Regions from separate parts of the Paenibacillus sp. LjRoot56 genome, predicted to be linked through region 2. Evidence: a T-box and tRNA genes for the amino acid it is inferred to sense, from the RefSeq annotation. Region 2 holds a T-box; the other holds one or more tRNA genes.
What was found. The T-box of region 2 lies ahead of argS (arginine--tRNA ligase). A T-box ahead of a tRNA ligase gene usually reads a tRNA of that ligase, here a tRNA-Arg.
Positions count from the first base shown of each region.

Region 1 (8,867 bases), on a different contig from region 2:
GAAATTCCTTGTCAGGTAAATTCTGACCCGCACGAATGGCGTAACGACTTGGGCGCTGTCTCAACGAGAGATCCGGTGAAATTTTAATACCTGTGAAGATGCAGGTTACCCGCGACAAGACGGAAAGACCCCATGGAGCTTTACTGCAGCTTGATATTGGACTTTGGTACGATCTGTACAGGATAGGTGGGAGCCTTTGAAGCCTGAGCGCCAGCTTGGGTGGAGGCATCGTTGGGATACCACCCTGATCGTATCGGAGTTCTAACCTAGTACCGTGATCCGGTATGGGGACAGTGTCAGGTGGGCAGTTTGACTGGGGCGGTCGCCTCCTAAAATGTAACGGAGGCGTTTAAAGGTTCCCTCAGAATGGTTGGAAATCATTCGCAGAGTGCAAAGGCATAAGGGAGCTTGACTGCGAGACCTACAAGTCGAGCAGGGACGAAAGTCGGACTTAGTGATCCGGTGGTACCGAATGGAAGGGCCATCGCTCAACGGATAAAAGCTACCCTGGGGATAACAGGCTTATCTCCCCCAAGAGTCCACATCGACGGGGAGGTTTGGCACCTCGATGTCGGCTCATCGCATCCTGGGGCTGAAGTAGGTCCCAAGGGTTGGGCTGTTCGCCCATTAAAGCGGTACGCGAGCTGGGTTCAGAACGTCGTGAGACAGTTCGGTCCCTATCTGTCGCGGGCGTAGGAAATTTGAGAGGAGCTGTCCTTAGTACGAGAGGACCGGGATGGACGTACCGCTGGTGTACCAGTTGTCTCGCCAGAGGCATCGCTGGGTAGCTATGTACGGAGGGGATAAGCGCTGAAAGCATCTAAGCGCGAAGCCCCCCTCAAGATGAGATTTCCCAGTATGTAAGACCCCTTGTAGACGACGAGGTTGATAGGTTCGAGGTGGAAGTGCGGCAACGTATGCAGCTGACGAATACTAATCGGTCGAGGGCTTAACCAAAATTCCTAAGTAAGTACTTTACGTTGAAGTTTCGTATCTAGTTTTCAAGGCGCAAACAAACGCTTTGACTGTTTGGTGATGATGGCGGAGGGGACCCACGCGTTCCCATCTCGAACACGACCGTTAAGCCCTCCAGCGTCGATGGTACTTGAACCGCAGGGTTCTGGGAGAGTAGAACGTTGCCAAGCATTGTTCCCTGATAGCTCAGTTGGTAGAGCACTCGACTGTTAATCGAGTTGTCACAGGTTCGAGTCCTGTTCGGGGAGCCATTGCTTCCATAGCTCAGTCGGTAGAGTGCATCCATGGTAAGGATGAGGTCACCGGTTCGATTCCGGTTGGAAGCTCCAGTAATTTTTTAAGTAAGGCCCGTTGGTCAAGTGGTTAAGACACCTCCCTTTCACGGAGGTAACAGGGGTTCGAGTCCCCTACGGGTCACCATTTTCAGATCCCATGGAGGCTTAGCTCAGCTGGGAGAGCATCTGCCTTACAAGCAGAGGGTCGGCGGTTCGATCCCGTCAGCCTCCACCATTAACTTTATATGCCGTTGTAGCTCAACTGGTAGAGCAACTGACTTGTAATCAGTAGGTTGGGGGTTCAAGTCCTCTCGACGGCATGTTTATATTGGGGATTAGCCAAGCGGTAAGGCAACGGACTTTGACTCCGTCATGCCAAGGTTCAAATCCTTGATCCCCAGCCATTTTTTCACAACACATGAGTCATTAGCTCAGTTGGTAGAGCACCTGACTTTTAATCAGGGTGTCGTAGGTTCGAATCCTACATGACTCACCATTTGCCTTATTTACAACATGCGCGTATGGCGGAATTGGCAGACGCACTAGACTTAGGATCTAGCGGGTGACCGTGGGGGTTCAAGTCCCTCTACGCGCATTAAATCCTCACTTGTATTCATACAATTGAGGTACCCTGCGGAAGTGGCTCAGCGGTAGAGCATCGCCTTGCCAAGGCGAGGGTCGCGGGTTCGATCCCCGTCTTCCGCTCCAAAGTTTTATGCGCCCTTAGCTCAGCTGGATAGAGTATTTGACTACGAATCAAAAGGTCGGGAGTTCGAATCTCTCAGGGCGCGCCATTCTTCATTATAAGTTATAAACGTATCGGGACGTAGCTCAGCTTGGTAGAGCACCTGCTTTGGGAGCAGGGGGTCGCATGTTCAAATCGTGTCGTCCCGATCATTTTTTTCTAAACTACGCGGGCGTAGTTTAATGGTAGAACTTCAGCCTTCCAAGCTGATCGCGCGGGTTCGATTCCCGCCGCCCGCTTATAAGAAAAGGACCACCTTCGGGTGGTTTTTTTCTTTTATCAAGAGACAGTAACAAAAAGATCGGCACCGAGTGAATACCAATGGTATTTCGCACATTGAATGAGCGTCTAAATATACCGTCTAACTCCTTCTAATTAGGAAATAATACAAATCAAAGCATCGCAGAATCTTACCAATACATTAATTACCACCGAAAAACGTACGGTTTTTTTATTTTAATACTATGTGTAGCGGTTAGATTGTGGTAAAATATTCTGAAATGAGTTTTTATAGCGACTAGCTTTTGCAGAGAGAAGCATTAATGCATCATAGTGAATAGATGGGGTGGAGAGTCATGGTAGAGAGTGAGATCGTCCAACAAAAACAAAGTACGAATAACCTGCTGCGTAGAGATATTCGGTTTCTTGGACACATACTAGGTGAAGTTCTTGTACATCAGGGCGGAAATGATCTGCTGGATGTCGTTGAACGAATTCGCGAAATGAGCAAGTCGTTAAGAGCACACTATGTTATTGAGATCTATGATGAGTTTAAGAAAACGATATCTTCACTAGATCCGGAAATTCGCCATCAAGTGATACGCGCCTTCGCTATATACTTCCAGCTAGTTAATATTGCAGAACAAAACCATCGTATTCGCCGTAAACGTGACTACGAGCGCTCTTCAGGGGAATCTGTACAACCAGGTTCGATTGAAAGCATCGTACAAGAGCTGAAGAATACGAATATTCCTTATTCCGAGGTACAAGAAATACTTAAAGCGATCTCTCTTGAGCTCGTAATGACGGCTCATCCAACGGAGGCTATGCGTCGTGCAGTGCTCGATATTAATTTGCGCATTTCTGACGATATGATGAAGCTGGACAACCCTAATTTAACGTACCGTGAGCGTGAGCAATTGCGCGAGAAGCTTGTGGGTGAAGTGCTTAATTTGTGGCAAACCGATGAGCTGCGTGATCGTAAACCGACGGTAATCGACGAAGTGCGTAACGGATTGTACTATTTTGACGAGACATTATTTGACGTATTGCCAGAAGTTTACCACGAGCTTGAGCGTTGTTTAAATAAATACTACCCAGAAGACAAATGGCATGTGCCATCCTTCTTGAAATTTGGATCTTGGATCGGCGGAGATCGTGACGGAAATCCATCTGTAAGAGCGAATGTGACATGGGAGACGCTTGGTCTGCACCGTCAATTGGCTTTGCAAAAGTATGAGGAAATCCTGAGAGAATCTTTAGCACACATGAGCTTTAGCAAGAACATTGTGAATGTGAGCAAAGCTCTGATCGAATCGATCCAATGTGATCGTGAAGCGATGGGGAATGTTCAGGATGTTTGGCGTAATGAGAAGGAACCATACCGCATCAAGACGACTTATATGATCGAGAAGATTCATAATACGGGCAATGCAAATGTATCTTCTACGCAGAAGTACAATAGCCCTGAAGAGTTTATTCAAGATTTGCAAGTTATGGAAGCTAGTTTGCGTGCGCACTTTGCAGATTATGTCGCGGATAAATATATTAAGAAGCTAATTCGTCAAGTTGAACTCTTCGGCTTCCACTTAGCTGCTCTGGATATCAGACAGCATAGTAAAGAGCATGAGAATGCGATGACGGAAATTTTGGCGAAAATGGGTATTACGCCGGATTACAGCAAGCTTTCGGAAGATGAGAAAATTTCATTGCTCACGAATGTCTTGAACGATCCACGTCCTATCACGTCTACGTACTTGGACTACACGGAAGGTACGAAAGAATGCTTAGACGTTTATCGTACAGTTGGTAAAGCGCAGAAGGAATTCGGACGTAATTGTATTAACAGTTACTTGATTTCGATGACGCAAGGTGCAAGTGACATGCTTGAAGTTGTTGTATTTGCCAAAGAGGCGGGCCTATACCGCAGAGAGAGCGACGGAACTGTTACGAGTACTGTTCAGTCTGTTCCGCTTTTTGAAACGATTGACGACCTTCACGCGGCGCCTGGTATCATGAGCACGTTGTTAGCGATTCCTGCTTACCGATTAAGCCTTGATCCAGAAACACAAATGCACGAAATTATGCTAGGCTATTCCGACAGTAATAAAGACGGTGGTGTGATAACAGCGAACTGGGAGCTGCGCATGGCGCTTCAAGATATCACAGAAGCGGCGAAGAAATTTGGCGTGAAGTTGAAGTTCTTCCATGGTCGTGGTGGGGCATTGGGTCGTGGCGGTATGCCATTGAACCGAAGCATTCTAGCTCAACCTGTTGAAACACTTGGTGGCGGCATTAAGATTACGGAGCAAGGTGAAGTTCTTTCTTCGCGTTATTCCTTGCAAGGTATTGCTTACCGCAGCTTAGAGCAAGCGACGTTTGCGTTGATTACAGCTTCCAAGCTGTCCCGTTCACCACAAAGACACCCGCTTGAAGATAAGTGGGAAAATATTATGCGTGGTATTTCGGAGCAAGCACAGACGAAGTATCAGGATCTTATTTTCAGAGACGAAGACTTCTTAACGTTCTTCAAAGAATCTACACCGCTGCCGGAAATTGGCGAGTTGAATATCGGCTCCCGCCCATCCAAGCGTAAAAATAGCGATAAGTTCGAAGATTTGCGTGCGATTCCATGGGTATTCTCATGGACGCAAACGAGATACCTGCTACCAGCATGGTATGCTGCAGGTACAGGCTTGCAAAGCTTTGCTCAAGGTAATGAAAGCAACCTAGCAGTCCTCAAAGAGATGTATGAGGATTGGTCCTTCTTCCGCACGATGATTGATAATCTGCAAATGGCTTTGGCAAAGGCAGATCTTCTTATCGCGAAGGAGTATGGCAGCTTGGTGAAGGAATCCGCGATTGCAGAGCGTATTTTCAATCTGATCAAAGACGAGTATGAGTTGACGTCTTCGATTATTTTGCAAATTACAGGTCAGCAAGAGATTCTGGATAATGTTCCTGTCATTCAAGAATCGATCAAATTGCGTAATCCATACGTGGATCCGCTTAGCTACATGCAGGTTGAGTTGCTTACAGAGCTACGCGCACTAAGAGAAAACAATGAAGATGATGCGATTCTGCTTCGTGAAGTACTACTTACAATCAACGGGATTGCTGCGGGACTTCGGAATACGGGCTGATCCTTTCGACAACATAAGAAAACAACAGGATGACAAAGTCGAGGGCTTGCAGCAATGCAGGCAGCTCGGCTTTTTCTGTAATTACGGGAATTGCCCAAGTCAGGAGGTGCGCGGCAGCATGGGGCGATGGTTGGCAATAGTTCTTGTCCTTATTGGGGCTTCAAGCTACGGCTTGCTTTCTTCATTTATTAAAATGGCCTATGATCAAGGTTTCACAGATGGACAAATTACACCTGCTCAGATGACGATGGGGACCGTATTCGTATGGGGTTTGATTCTTTTTCACAAAAAGTCGTGGATAAATCCGTTTAGGGGTCCTTGGATTAAGCTGGGGTTGATTGGGATTTTCGGACTGTCGTTAACGACGGTCGTATATAATATTGCGCTGCAAGAGTTAGATGCTTCCTTATGTATTATTCTTCTCTTTCAATTTACGTGGATGACGATTGCCATGGATTGTATCGTGAAACGGAGATTACCGAAACGAATGGAAGGGATTGCGATTGCGCTAATTTTGGCGGGGACCATCCTTGCGGTGAATGTGTTTGATACCAACTGGGGAGAGCTCAGTATTCTGGGTATACTATATGGGCTTATCTCTGCGTTAGCGTATAGTATTTTTCTGTTTTTCACGGGACAAGTCGAAAGTTCACTGCCTCCGCTCATGAATTCTGCAATTATGCTGACGGCTGCGCTGCCGATTATGTATATCTTGTATCCACCTACGGTTTTTGTTCATGATAATGGTGGTATGCTGTTGCTATGGGGATTGCTTCTCGGGTTCCTAGGCCAAGTTGTACCGACTGTTTCATTTAATATCGGAATACCCAAGATCGGAAGCGCACTTGCAGCAATGCTAGGATCTGTGGAGCTTCCAGTGGCTATTCTTGCAGCTTATCTGCTCATCGGGGAACCGATTACCGGGTTACAATGGGGAGGCATGGCCCTAATTCTAGGTGGAATTATAATTTCTGAAAACAAATCGTAATTTGTGCGTATATAGTAGAAGTGGGAATTTTGTTATCATTAAATTGTTGTTGAATTGTCGAGAAGCCGGAGGAAAACCAATTGAACTTTGTTGAAGCACGACTGGCTAAGCTGGCCAGTAATGGGGATCGCAATGCTTTTGCAGAGCTCGTGGAGCTCTATAAAGACAAGATCTTTCATTTGGCTTACCGCATGCTGAATAACAAGCAAGAAGCCGAAGATGCCGTGCAGGAAACGTTCTTGCGCGTGTATACGAATTTACATCGATATGATGAGAATCAGAAGTTTTCGACGTGGATTTTTCGAATCGGGACAAACTTATGTATTGATAAGCTGCGACGAAGAAAGCAAACGTATTCGCTGGATGCCGAAATGACAGATGGCGAAGGCAATGATTATTATGCAATGCTACCTAGCGATGAGGATACACCTGAGAAACAGCTGATTGTTTCTGAAACGCAGGCACAGATTCACCGAGCGATTGAGACGCTGCCAGAGAAATATAAATCAGTTGTCATTCTCAGATATCTGCATGATATGTCACTTCAGGAAATTAGCGATGTGCTTGACATGCCCGTCACCACGATCAAAACGCGTGTACACAGGGGGCGGGAGTACTTACGAAAAAGACTGGAGCAGGAGGAACAAGTTGTTAGTACAAATTCTGTTCGAATCTGAAACATATTTGTAATCGAAACGTATGGTATATCACAACATGCTCTACTAATTAAAGAAAGGGGTGGCTGTAAACGTGAATTGTAAAGAAGCCCTCCCGCTCATACATGAATATCTCGACGGTGATTTACCAAAGACGGAAGCTCTACCTTTGAAAGAACATTTGATAGCCTGTCAGGCGTGTCATAACACTTTCAAGCAGCTGGAGAAAACCGACGCTTTGGTTAGAATGCTGCCCTCCATTAAAGTACCTGATACGTTAACTGCACAGATTATGAGCGGCTTACCACCGATGAAAAAGAAGAATACCTGGACGGATTGGATTCGCAGACACCCTGCTGTATCGGTTGCTGTGGTTTTTGGAACGGTCATGTTCGGAAGCTTCATATCGATGTGGGATGACGATCAGAATCTCATGGTGCAGGGAAGTAACCTTCAGGATGTCGTTATTCAAGGGGATACAGTGATTGTACCGCAAGGACATACTGTAAATGGTGATCTTGTGGTCAAACGCGGGGAACTGAAGGTTGAAGGCGATGTAACGGGGAATGTCGTCGTGATCGATGGTTCAGTCAACCTAGCCTCAACGGCACACATTTCTGGAGAAGTCAAACAAGTCGATGAAGCATTGAGCTGGGTCTGGTACAAATTAGGTGAATTCGTAGGTAAAATCACGCCATAACGGAATATCCCCTTATAGCTGAGACTATAGGGGGCTTTCTTCTTTTTTTACATAGGAAAAATGAACCAATTCTCACGCGATGAGTCTAGATAAATAGAAGTATACTTAGCTTTATGTTATGATTCCTATATAGAGAGAACTTTGTTTAGTCGCCTGGGGGAGAATACAATGGATTTGCTCACGAGCATCTCGGCTAAGGATATTGTCGATATACTCATCGTTAGCTATGTGATTTATAAATTGATCCTAGTGGTGCGTGGGACAAGGGCTATTCAACTGATGAAGGGTATCCTCGTGGTCGTCATTACCTGGGTCATTAGTATTTGGTTTCAGTTAAGTACACTGCAATGGATGGTGAATCAAGCCTTTACGTTCGGAGTGCTTGGGGTTATTATTATTTTTCAACCTGAGCTAAGACGAGCCTTGGAGCAATTAGGACGAGGTAAGTTGTTCGGAAGTAGATCTTCTTCAGAAGAAGATCAAGATGTGAATAAAAGAATCAGCGAAGTGATTCGGGCTGCGAATTATTTGGCAAAACGTAAAATTGGGGCTTTAATTGTTTTTGAAAAAGATACGGGACTTACCGACTATGTCGAATCCGGTATTGCGATAGAGAGCAAAATCAGCGGAGAGCTGTTAATTAATATTTTCATCCCAAATACCCCTCTTCATGATGGCGCAGTTATTATTCGGCAAGGGCAGTTGATGGCCGCTGGTTGTTATTTGCCTCTGTCTGAAAATCCTTTCATTTCGAAGGAACTGGGGACTCGGCATCGTGCAGCGATTGGTATGAGTGAAGTTTCGGATGCGATGTGTGTGATTGTTTCGGAAGAGACAGGTCAAATATCACTAACAATGAACGGACATATCGTACGGGATATTAAAGAGGAATCGTTGATATCTAAGCTATTTGAAGAGTTGAAACCCAAAGCGAAAACAAATGAGAAGAACCCTTTCATGAAATGGTGGGGAGGGCGTTCGAATGGATAAATGGTTACGTAATACAAACGTGGTACGGATCGTTGCGCTTGTTGTCGGGATACTGCTATGGGTAGTTGTCCATATGGAAGAAACGAATATATCCGGGAACACAGCGCTGCGCGAGCGAGTGGAAACGATTAATAACGTCTCCATCACAACCAAATATGATGAAACGCATTATTTCA
Region 1 covers NZ_CAXURV020000001.1:806,879-815,745, forward strand. Annotated here, with positions in the region: rRNA gene ACSQ8O_RS03695 (23S ribosomal RNA) at 1-957, shown strand, start outside; rRNA gene rrf (5S ribosomal RNA) at 1,029-1,145, shown strand; tRNA gene ACSQ8O_RS03705 (tRNA-Asn) at 1,151-1,226, shown strand; tRNA gene ACSQ8O_RS03710 (tRNA-Thr) at 1,229-1,304, shown strand; tRNA gene ACSQ8O_RS03715 (tRNA-Glu) at 1,321-1,395, shown strand; tRNA gene ACSQ8O_RS03720 (tRNA-Val) at 1,410-1,485, shown strand; tRNA gene ACSQ8O_RS03725 (tRNA-Thr) at 1,498-1,570, shown strand; tRNA gene ACSQ8O_RS03730 (tRNA-Gln) at 1,580-1,654, shown strand; tRNA gene ACSQ8O_RS03735 (tRNA-Lys) at 1,671-1,746, shown strand; tRNA gene ACSQ8O_RS03740 (tRNA-Leu) at 1,766-1,845, shown strand; tRNA gene ACSQ8O_RS03745 (tRNA-Gly) at 1,884-1,958, shown strand; tRNA gene ACSQ8O_RS03750 (tRNA-Arg) at 1,968-2,044, shown strand; tRNA gene ACSQ8O_RS03755 (tRNA-Pro) at 2,071-2,144, shown strand; tRNA gene ACSQ8O_RS03760 (tRNA-Gly) at 2,164-2,234, shown strand; gene ppc (phosphoenolpyruvate carboxylase) at 2,571-5,357, shown strand; gene ACSQ8O_RS03770 (DMT family transporter) at 5,476-6,345, shown strand; gene sigW (RNA polymerase sigma factor SigW) at 6,426-7,022, shown strand; gene ACSQ8O_RS03780 (zf-HC2 domain-containing protein) at 7,096-7,701, shown strand; gene cdaA (diadenylate cyclase CdaA) at 7,870-8,691, shown strand; gene ACSQ8O_RS03790 (CdaR family protein) at 8,684-8,867, shown strand, end outside.
Region 1: it encodes a tRNA-Arg, which carries the amino acid that the T-box ahead of argS (arginine--tRNA ligase) is inferred to sense. The anticodon was not compared.

Region 2 (8,867 bases):
TTTGCACTAAGGGATGATGAGCATGATTTATGAGATAACGACTCAGTGGGATGAAGCTCTTTGGGAGAAAGCGGAGCACGTATACAATGAAGCCTTTCCTGAACATGGTAGAAAAAATCGTGCACTCATTCGAAGCATGTTCGAAAGAGGGATTTGCATGTTGCACACGTGGAGTCTTGATGAAGATGTGGTTGCAATGGCACTTACCGCGTTGAATACCAAAGCACGAATTCTTATTATCGATTATATTGCGGTTCGCCAAGAGCAGCGAGGTCATGGTGTAGGTTTGGCATGTATGCGTGACATTCGAAATTGGGCAGAGAACGAAGCAGGTTGTCTGGGTATCGTCATTGAGGTTGAGGCGGAGCCTTCCAAGGAAAATGCGGATCGGATTCGATTCTGGGAAAAAGCTGGATTTCATTTGACTGATTATGTACATACCTACATATGGGTCCCTGAAACTTATCGGGCCATGTATGTGAGCTTAGGGGCTTTCGAACAGCATGACGGGAGACAATTGTTCGATTACATAACCGAGTATCATGAGAAAGCCTATCGTGTAAAAGGGTAATGAGAATAGCCCACTCCTTGATTAGGAGGGGCTATTTCTGATAATCTTTTTGGTTGCACTGTATTTGAAAAACATCCGTAATAGTGGTGGTATCGCAAAGAATATGAAAAAAGTGCGAAACAACTGATAGCCAACAACGACGGATAAATTAGCATTAATCTCGTGAGCGATGATCCCCATTTGGTCCATTCCACCTGGTGCGAGACTGAGTAAAGCTGTTGATTTGGAGATGTCATGCAGCTGCATAAAAATAAAGCTGAGTCCAAATGAACCTAGAAGAAGGACTAGACTACTGCCAATTGCAAGCGAAATGATCTGGATCTTGTTGTTGAGTTGGGCTGGTTTGAGCATTAATCCTACTTGGATACCAATCATGATCTGTGCTGCATTAATTAAACTTGTTGGCAACGCAGGTCCATGAAGTCCTAGGAGTTGAATGATTGCCGTACTAAAGGCAGGGCCGAGCAAAAAGGCAGTTGGAAATTTGATTTTATTACCTAGGAGTGCACAACTGATACTGACTACGGCGAAAATGAAGATGTTTGGTGTTAGGGCACCCCAGCTTGCAGTCGCAGTCGTTACCGATTGAATTAGAGTTTCAACTGTATGCTGATTCCCCATGATCGGACTAAACACTAGCAACGGTACACTGATAACGATCATCATGAGGCGAATGACTTGCAAGACGGTCACGATAGTTAAATTGATACCTTCCGTTTCTTCCGCCAAAATAACCATTTGAGTAAGTCCGCCAGGTATACTTCCGAGTAATGCCGTTTTGAAGTTAATCCGAGATAGCTTGGATATGAAGTAGGCAAGTAATACACAAAGTAGCATTAAAAGCAGTGTCATGAGCAGCATGGAAGGCAGTTGAATCGCCATTTCATGTAAAGCTGTCGCGGTCATGGAGAGACCAATCGTGTACCCGACAATGATGAGTCCTGCATTTCTAATCGGGGTAGGCCATGCATATCGCTCTTTGAACATATTGGAACCAATGAATACCGCGATCATCGGACCAAGCAGCCAGGGGATGGGAATATGTATAAGTTGGAACAAGTAACCACCTAACAGGGCAGTAGTGAGAGCCACGAACAACTTCATGGGGTTATTTAATAAGATCTTATTTATGACCATGGTTCCAATTCACCACCTTGACAGAACTGTACTTATGTTAGCACAGTTCTACTAAGCGTTCAAATACGTCACAATTTTGTTAATTAAGCCTTAAAACCAATATGGAAAGTCGAGGTAAGTCATCATGATCTTAAGAAAGATGTATCGTGCTGAATGGCAGCCGGGGATGAAGGACGTAGGTGTAAAAGCACTAGAACTAGACGAACAAGCACAATTGCTGGTAGCTCAAGGTGAGCTAATGACAGCTGCGGCTTTCGTCTGGCGGGACAACCTATTCCTCTATTATGAGTGCATGAGCCGAGAGGTGTTACCTGATGAAGTGGCTGGAGCTGCTGTCCCTTTTCTGAAGGATTGGCCTGGACAGGCACAACCTCGGAAGTGGATCTTGATGATTGATGTATTTCATTTTAATGAGCCTGCAAGCGCTGAGCACTGGTTGCGAAAAGAGCCCGTGGTATCGCGGGTAGGAAGGGTTGCTCATTTGAAGCCTGAGATGATAAGCAGTTACATCTATTATCATTATCAGCTGCAAGAGGAGCGTGCTTTCCACGGGGAAAAGTATGAAATGATTGCGATGCATGAGAACCTGCTATTCGGTTATCAAGAATTCCCCAAAGTGATCGAGGAGCCTGTTGTGACAGGACGTCTAAGCACGAAAGGAACCCCTGTGAATTGGAACGATTCGCGGATGGATCTGCATTTTCAGCCATGGGAAGAGGATGGTCATTTGTATTTTAAGCCGATTGATCAAGTGTTTGCTTATTATGTGGGGGATCTGAAAGAATCTTAGAAAATTAAGTTATCGTCAATGAGTGTAGGCATCTATAAATTGAATAAAGGTGAATGCAAAAAAGACACCCCACGGGGTGTCTTTTTTGATGTGGAGTAAGCGAATCTTACACCATTTTTATGGCTGAGATAGTCGTAATAATCGACTATCTCGAAGGAAAGCCGTGTCTTAGCCGGTAAGATAGTCGAAATAATCGACTATTTACTAATAAAAACATTATCCATATAGTAGACGCCAGTTGCATCAGCGGCAACGCCTACTTTCAACCGGCTGACGTCAGACGCTGCTGTATTTTTGAAGCTGAATTGATTGGCTTTTTTCGCGCCATTGACGTATAAGTCGAACTTTTTGGTATTGGTGTTCATGATAACTTTGATATCATACCAGGTGCCATTGGTGATGGGTTCAATACTCGAAAGCGTTGTTGCACCATCATACACCTTTAAGTAATTACCTTGTAGGCCGACATGCAAGGCTGCTCTGCTCGAACTGTCATAAACAATGAAGTCTTTCCAATTGACATCTTCAGTTCGCAGGGTGGCCTTGAAGGTTACAATGCCGGTTTGTGGAGTGAACGTTTTCTCAGCGGTGGCAGCATTCGTTGTGCTTGTTTTATTGATTTTCATGCTGCGATCCGGACCGGTGTCTAGTCCCACAGTAGGAACGTTCTGCACGGTAACCGTGCCTCCAGTGGTCACAGTCGCCCAATTAGATGGAGTGACTCCCGCTGCCGAGTATCCGTTCATGGCGTCTTTAAAAATGATGCTTTCCGAGACGACCGTTCTTCCAAAGGCAGGCACTTCGTCTCTCGTGAGTGTTACGGCATTGTTGTAAAATTGCGTGATGGTGTAGGTGTCATTGCCCGGTCCATTTGCTCCGGGATATCCGTAGAACTGATTGTCCGCCCAACCGATAGCCCAAGTGAGGAACCAAGTGTAATCGAAATTCGTTTGAACGGCAGACTCAGAAGGAAGTAAACCAACTTCAGACAAGCCATAACGCTTACTGCCTAGGACAGAAGCCAGCTCGCTGTTCGCATTTGTAAACTTCGCATCCCCACGGGCTTGTGTATAAACATCAGCTCCACCGAGATCCACGTACGAGGAGCCTGGGTAATAGTTGCTGCTAACGGCATTATTATCATCACGTCCCGGAGCCCACACCCAAATAAGGTTGTTCAAGCCATGATAATTGGTGTAGCGGTCGTACATATTTTGCCATAACTTTTTGTAACTTGCAGCAGACTTACCACCCCACCAGAAGCCGATGTTCATCTCGTGATAAGGTCTCCAGAGAACGACTACACCTTGATCCCGAAGGGATTTCAAATAGCCCGCCATCGTATCGATATGCGCTAACCATTTGTTATATAAGGTGGTACCAGGGGTTGTGAGCGAGTCGAAATCCGTCTGTGACATCGAACTGATCACACTGTTCCATCCGCCATCATCTACTGTGGCATCCAAAGGGTTCGTCTCATGCCAAGAAAGGGTGACAAGGCCGCCTTTTTTCCAATAATCTGTCGCATGATCGACAATGAAGGAGCGCCATTTGCCGAGATCGGAAGCGTTCGTCACGTTGTATAGAAGATCATAACCAATCATCGCCGGGTATTTGCCAGTCAAATTATAGAGGTGATCAGTCTCTAAGTAGCCATAATTTTGCCCTCGTACGTACTGTCCAGAGATGATTTGATTATTCGTTTGGACGGTATCGAAATAATTCAGAACGTCTTGCACAGCTTGCGTCGCATTGGGATTAACAGGGGTTGCAGCATGAGCTGTAGGTCCACCTATTGAAGGTAAACTGGAACCGAGCAGGACCACAATGAGTGTTGCGGCAAGTAATTTGGACAACCATGTGTTCAACATTCGTCATTTCCTCCTAGATTGGATTGGTGTTAGTGAACTGTTTCGACTTCGTTGCATTGCCAGTTTAGAAAACGTTTACATTTAATTAAATTATTATCTTCCCTCCTCTGATGCAGTATGGTTACAATTGTAAATGCTTTGAAGGGGGAAGAAGTCTAATTTTTTTGGAAACAAGTTATGGATCTTCGGATATTCGTACACGCTTGCAACCTTCAAGCTGAGTATAAGTCGAGGAATATGGGCTTGACATTCCCCGAAATCCCCTGTAAGATATTGAAAAATTCATATCGAAATATTAATGATTGGGACAGTAATTCCTAACAGACAGTCGCAGCGAGCCGGGGCAGTGGAAGCCGGTACGGATGTTAAGAATGAAACGGACCCAGGAAATGGTTTGCCGAAAATTGGAGTAGGTAAATCCGGTCTTACGACCGTTACGAAACAGAGGGGTTAAACCAGAGGTTTAACACTTAGAGTGGTACCGCGGGAATTTTCAGCTCTCGTCTCTTTTATAGAGACGGGGGCTTTTTATATTTTCTAGAAAAATGATAGGAGAGAAACGCTATGTTAAATTATAAGCATTATTTTGCAGAGAAAATTACATCGTTACTCACGGGTTTCGATGCACAAGACATTATGGCATGGATGGAATACCCAGCGAATCCGGATCAAGGTGATCTATCTTTACCATGCTTCCGACTAAGCAAAACCCTAAGTAAATCACCACAAGTCATTGCTGAAGAGTTAAAAACAACCCTAAAAGACGAGCACATCGACGAGATGAATGCCGTATCTGGTTATCTAAACATTTTTCTCAAGAAGTCTACGTTTGCAGAATCTCTTATTCGTCATATAAGTCAAGCTGGAGAAGGGTATGGATCACAGAAGTTGGGACATGGCAAGACGGTGGTGATTGACTATTCTTCTCCGAATATTGCCAAACCCTTTCATGTTGGACATTTGAGATCCACGGTGATTGGCAATGCGTTATATCATATCCACGCCTTTCTTGGATACAACTGTGTGGGGATTAACCATTTAGGCGATTGGGGGACACAGTTCGGGAAGTTGATTGTTGCTTACCAACTGTGGGGTAGTAAAGAGGCTGTAACCCTTAGAGCTATCGATGAGCTTCTCGATCTGTATGTTAAATTTCATGAGGAGGCTGAGAAAGATCCAGCTTTAGAAGATCAAGCTAGATCTTGGTTTACGAAAATGGAGCAGGGTGATCAAGAAGCCCTAGCTTTGTGGCAGTGGTTTATTGAGATCAGCCTTACCGAATTTCAGAAGATTTACAACCTGCTAGGTGTCAAATTTGACGCTTTCCAAGGTGAAAGCTTCTACAATGACAAGATGGAGGCCGTCATACAGGAGCTGAAAGAGAAGCAGCTTTTGGTAGAAGACGAGGGTGCTTTATTAGTTAGGTTAGATGCTTTTGGCATGGCTCCAGCATTAATGCTGAAGAAAGACGGCAGCTCCCTGTATCATACGCGTGACCTAACGGCAGCTATATACAGAGCGGATAAGTACGAATTTGAGAAATTGATCTATGTGACGGATTATGCTCAAAATCTTCATTTCCAGCAGTTGTTTAAGGTTGTTGAATTAATGGACTATGCGTGGTCCTCCAAGCTTGAGCATGTCCCATTTGGCCGCGTGAGCATTGAAGGAGGGAGCTTGTCAACACGAAAGGGTAATGTGATTAGACTGGAGAACGTGCTGGAGCAATCCATTCAGAAAATAAGGGATGTCATCGAAGCAAGAAACCCAAGCTTGGCGAATAAAGCTATAGTTGCTGAGCAAGTTGGCATTGGCGCAGTCATATTTAACGATTTGAGTGCGAATCGAATTAAAGATATCGATTTTTCGTGGGACGAAGCCCTTAATTTCGATGGTGAAACGGGACCCTACGTGCAGTACACCTATGCAAGAACTTGCAGTGTGTTGAAGAAAGCGATATTGTCTGACAGACATGCGATGCAAACAAATGAGGTAGACGGAGCTAATTTGCAAAATAAAGAGGCCATGGCGGTTGTGAAAATGCTCTATTTATTTACGGAAAAAGTAGAGCAGGCCATGGTAAAGCTCGAACCCTCGATCGTTTCACGTTATCTCATTGATCTTGCCCAAGCATTTAATCGCTTTTACCATGCCTGTTATATCTTAGTGGAGGATGCACAGTTACGTGAAGCACGATTAGCACTGGTTCAATGCGTTCAAATTACGTTGCGTAATGGCTTGAAACTTATTGGATTGCAAGCTCCTCATGAAATTTAATGACATTAATCATTAATGTGATAAATTAAAATGGGCTTAGCGAAATGAATTGGTAAAAATCCTCATTCATGAGAGATTTTCTTAGGGGGAATACTATTTGGCAACACAAGGTTTAACCCTTAAGGAGCTGGTTTGTCGTGCTAAAGCGAGCTGCTGCGATTGTATCGACATGCTTATTGGCAAGTGGATGCTTAGGAAGTACGGCTACGCCTAAAGATCCAAGCATGGAAGCGAAGCAAGTCACCCCCTTTGTCCAGATGACGTCTCCACCGATACAACAATATCATTCGACCTCAAAGAAACAAGCAGAATCAGAAACCAAAGTCTCTCAGGTTACGCTTGCTGCAATTGGGGATATCCTCATCCATGATAAAGTTTATATAGACGCAAAGCAGAAGGATGGGACGTATAATTTTAAACGTATTTTCAGCGGGGTGTCGAACTTATTACAAGCACCAGATATCCTTGTTGCTAATCAAGAAACGATGATTGGTGGCAAGGATCTGCGGCTATCCAGTTATCCAACATTTAATAGCCCTCACGAAATTGGAGATGCCCTGAAAGTAGCCGGAGTAGACATCGTTACGATTGCCAATAATCATGCGCTAGACCGAGGCGAGAAAGTGATTCAAAGTGCGCTCACCTATTGGGATACTCTTGGGATTCCCTACACGGGTGCATTTAAATCCCAGAACGATCGGGACAATATTCGGACGGTTACGCGAAATGAGATTACTTTCTCCTTCTTAAGTTACACCTACGGAACGAATGGGATATCAACACCTAAGGGAAAGCCGTTCTTGGTCAATCGGATCGATGATTCGCAAATTCGTACAGATGTGGAACAAGCCAAACAATTGTCGGATGTCATCGTGGTTGCACTTCATTGGGGGAATGAATATCAACGATTTCCGGATGCCAGCCAAACTAGTCTTGCTCAAAAGCTAGCGAACATGGGGGTTCATATCATCATTGGGAACCATCCGCATGTCTTACAACCGCCTGCTTGGGTAGAGGGGAAGCAAGGGCATCGTACCTTTGTTGTTTATTCGCTGGGCAACTTTCTATCCGCTCAAATCAACTTATATAAGCAAGTTGGTGGCATGGCAACTATTGACGTGTTGAAAACCACTAAAGAGAATACCAAAAAGATTGAGCTCATAAAGCCCAGTTTTCTTCCAACCTATACGTACAGTCAACAAGGTCGTCATTTCCAAATTATTTCAATGGATAGGTTAACCAATGATCAACTTATTCATGCTAAATCTCACTATGAAATGATAAAAAAACATATGCGAACCAATATGCCCGAACTGGTCATTAAGTCGTCAATGTGAGAAATCAAAAACACCGCTCCTTAGCAGGGCGGTGTTTTGCTTTGCTGTCAATCACGATGAGGATTCATCTTGCGGAGTCGCTTTAGCGAGATTCAACTTCAATGCAGCTTTCTTAGCTGCTAATTCTTTCGCGATATCTTTTTGTAGACGATCACTTGTCTTAATCTCTTCGTTCAGCTTATTTACGCGTGACATTTTGCTGCTCAAATCACTGTGTGACTGGCTTAATTTCATATCTCGCCCAATCTGATTAATTTTGGCTTGGGCTTGTTCTTTCTTTTTCTTCGCGTTTACCTGTTTGCTTTCAAGGTCTGCAATTTCTTTTGTTAACTGAGTAACAATTGTTTTCGTAAAGCTAATGGCCATTCCTACACCCCGTATCCATTTCATGTAGCTGAGACATCATTCTACTATAAAAGGCGGCTCTAAGCGAGGAATAGCTCTATGAATTTATTATCTTATACGTTATTTCCACCCTTTTGCAGTTATGGTTTGCTTTTTGCGATTAAAAAGCCTTTTGAACAAGCTTACTTGTTTTTTACGTCTGAGAGTGAGGCGAACACCTTCGATTAGCAGTAAAGACCTTAATGAATCGCGGCGATTAAGTGTATGTAATCTTTTAATAAACTGCTCGTCCATGTCGATCATCCTCCCAAATGTATGCACAATAGTTAAGAACCTCAACAGTAAACCTTACTTTATTATAAATTCAATAGACGAAAATATTTGTCAAACCATCGATGAGAATTAGGCTACTTTTGTCGAATATGCATGTGATTTTGTGAAATTGGCAGATGTATAGAATTTTTTAACAAAGTAGTTTACTTTCGTGACCATTCAGCATATAGTTAAATCACGGTGTTTCCTTTGGTAAACTTTTTGTC
Region 2 covers NZ_CAXURV020000004.1:341,341-350,207, reverse strand. Annotated here, with positions in the region: gene ACSQ8O_RS27265 (aspartate/glutamate racemase family protein) at 1-33, shown strand, start outside; gene ACSQ8O_RS27260 (GNAT family N-acetyltransferase) at 23-571, shown strand; gene ACSQ8O_RS27255 (AbrB family transcriptional regulator) at 593-1,675, opposite strand; gene ACSQ8O_RS27250 (hypothetical protein) at 1,833-2,498, shown strand; gene ACSQ8O_RS27245 (glycosyl hydrolase) at 2,696-4,369, opposite strand; T-box leader at 4,659-4,880, shown strand; gene argS (arginine--tRNA ligase) at 4,934-6,646, shown strand; gene ACSQ8O_RS27235 (CapA family protein) at 6,784-7,983, shown strand; gene ACSQ8O_RS27230 (hypothetical protein) at 8,035-8,373, opposite strand; gene ACSQ8O_RS27225 (hypothetical protein) at 8,449-8,622, opposite strand.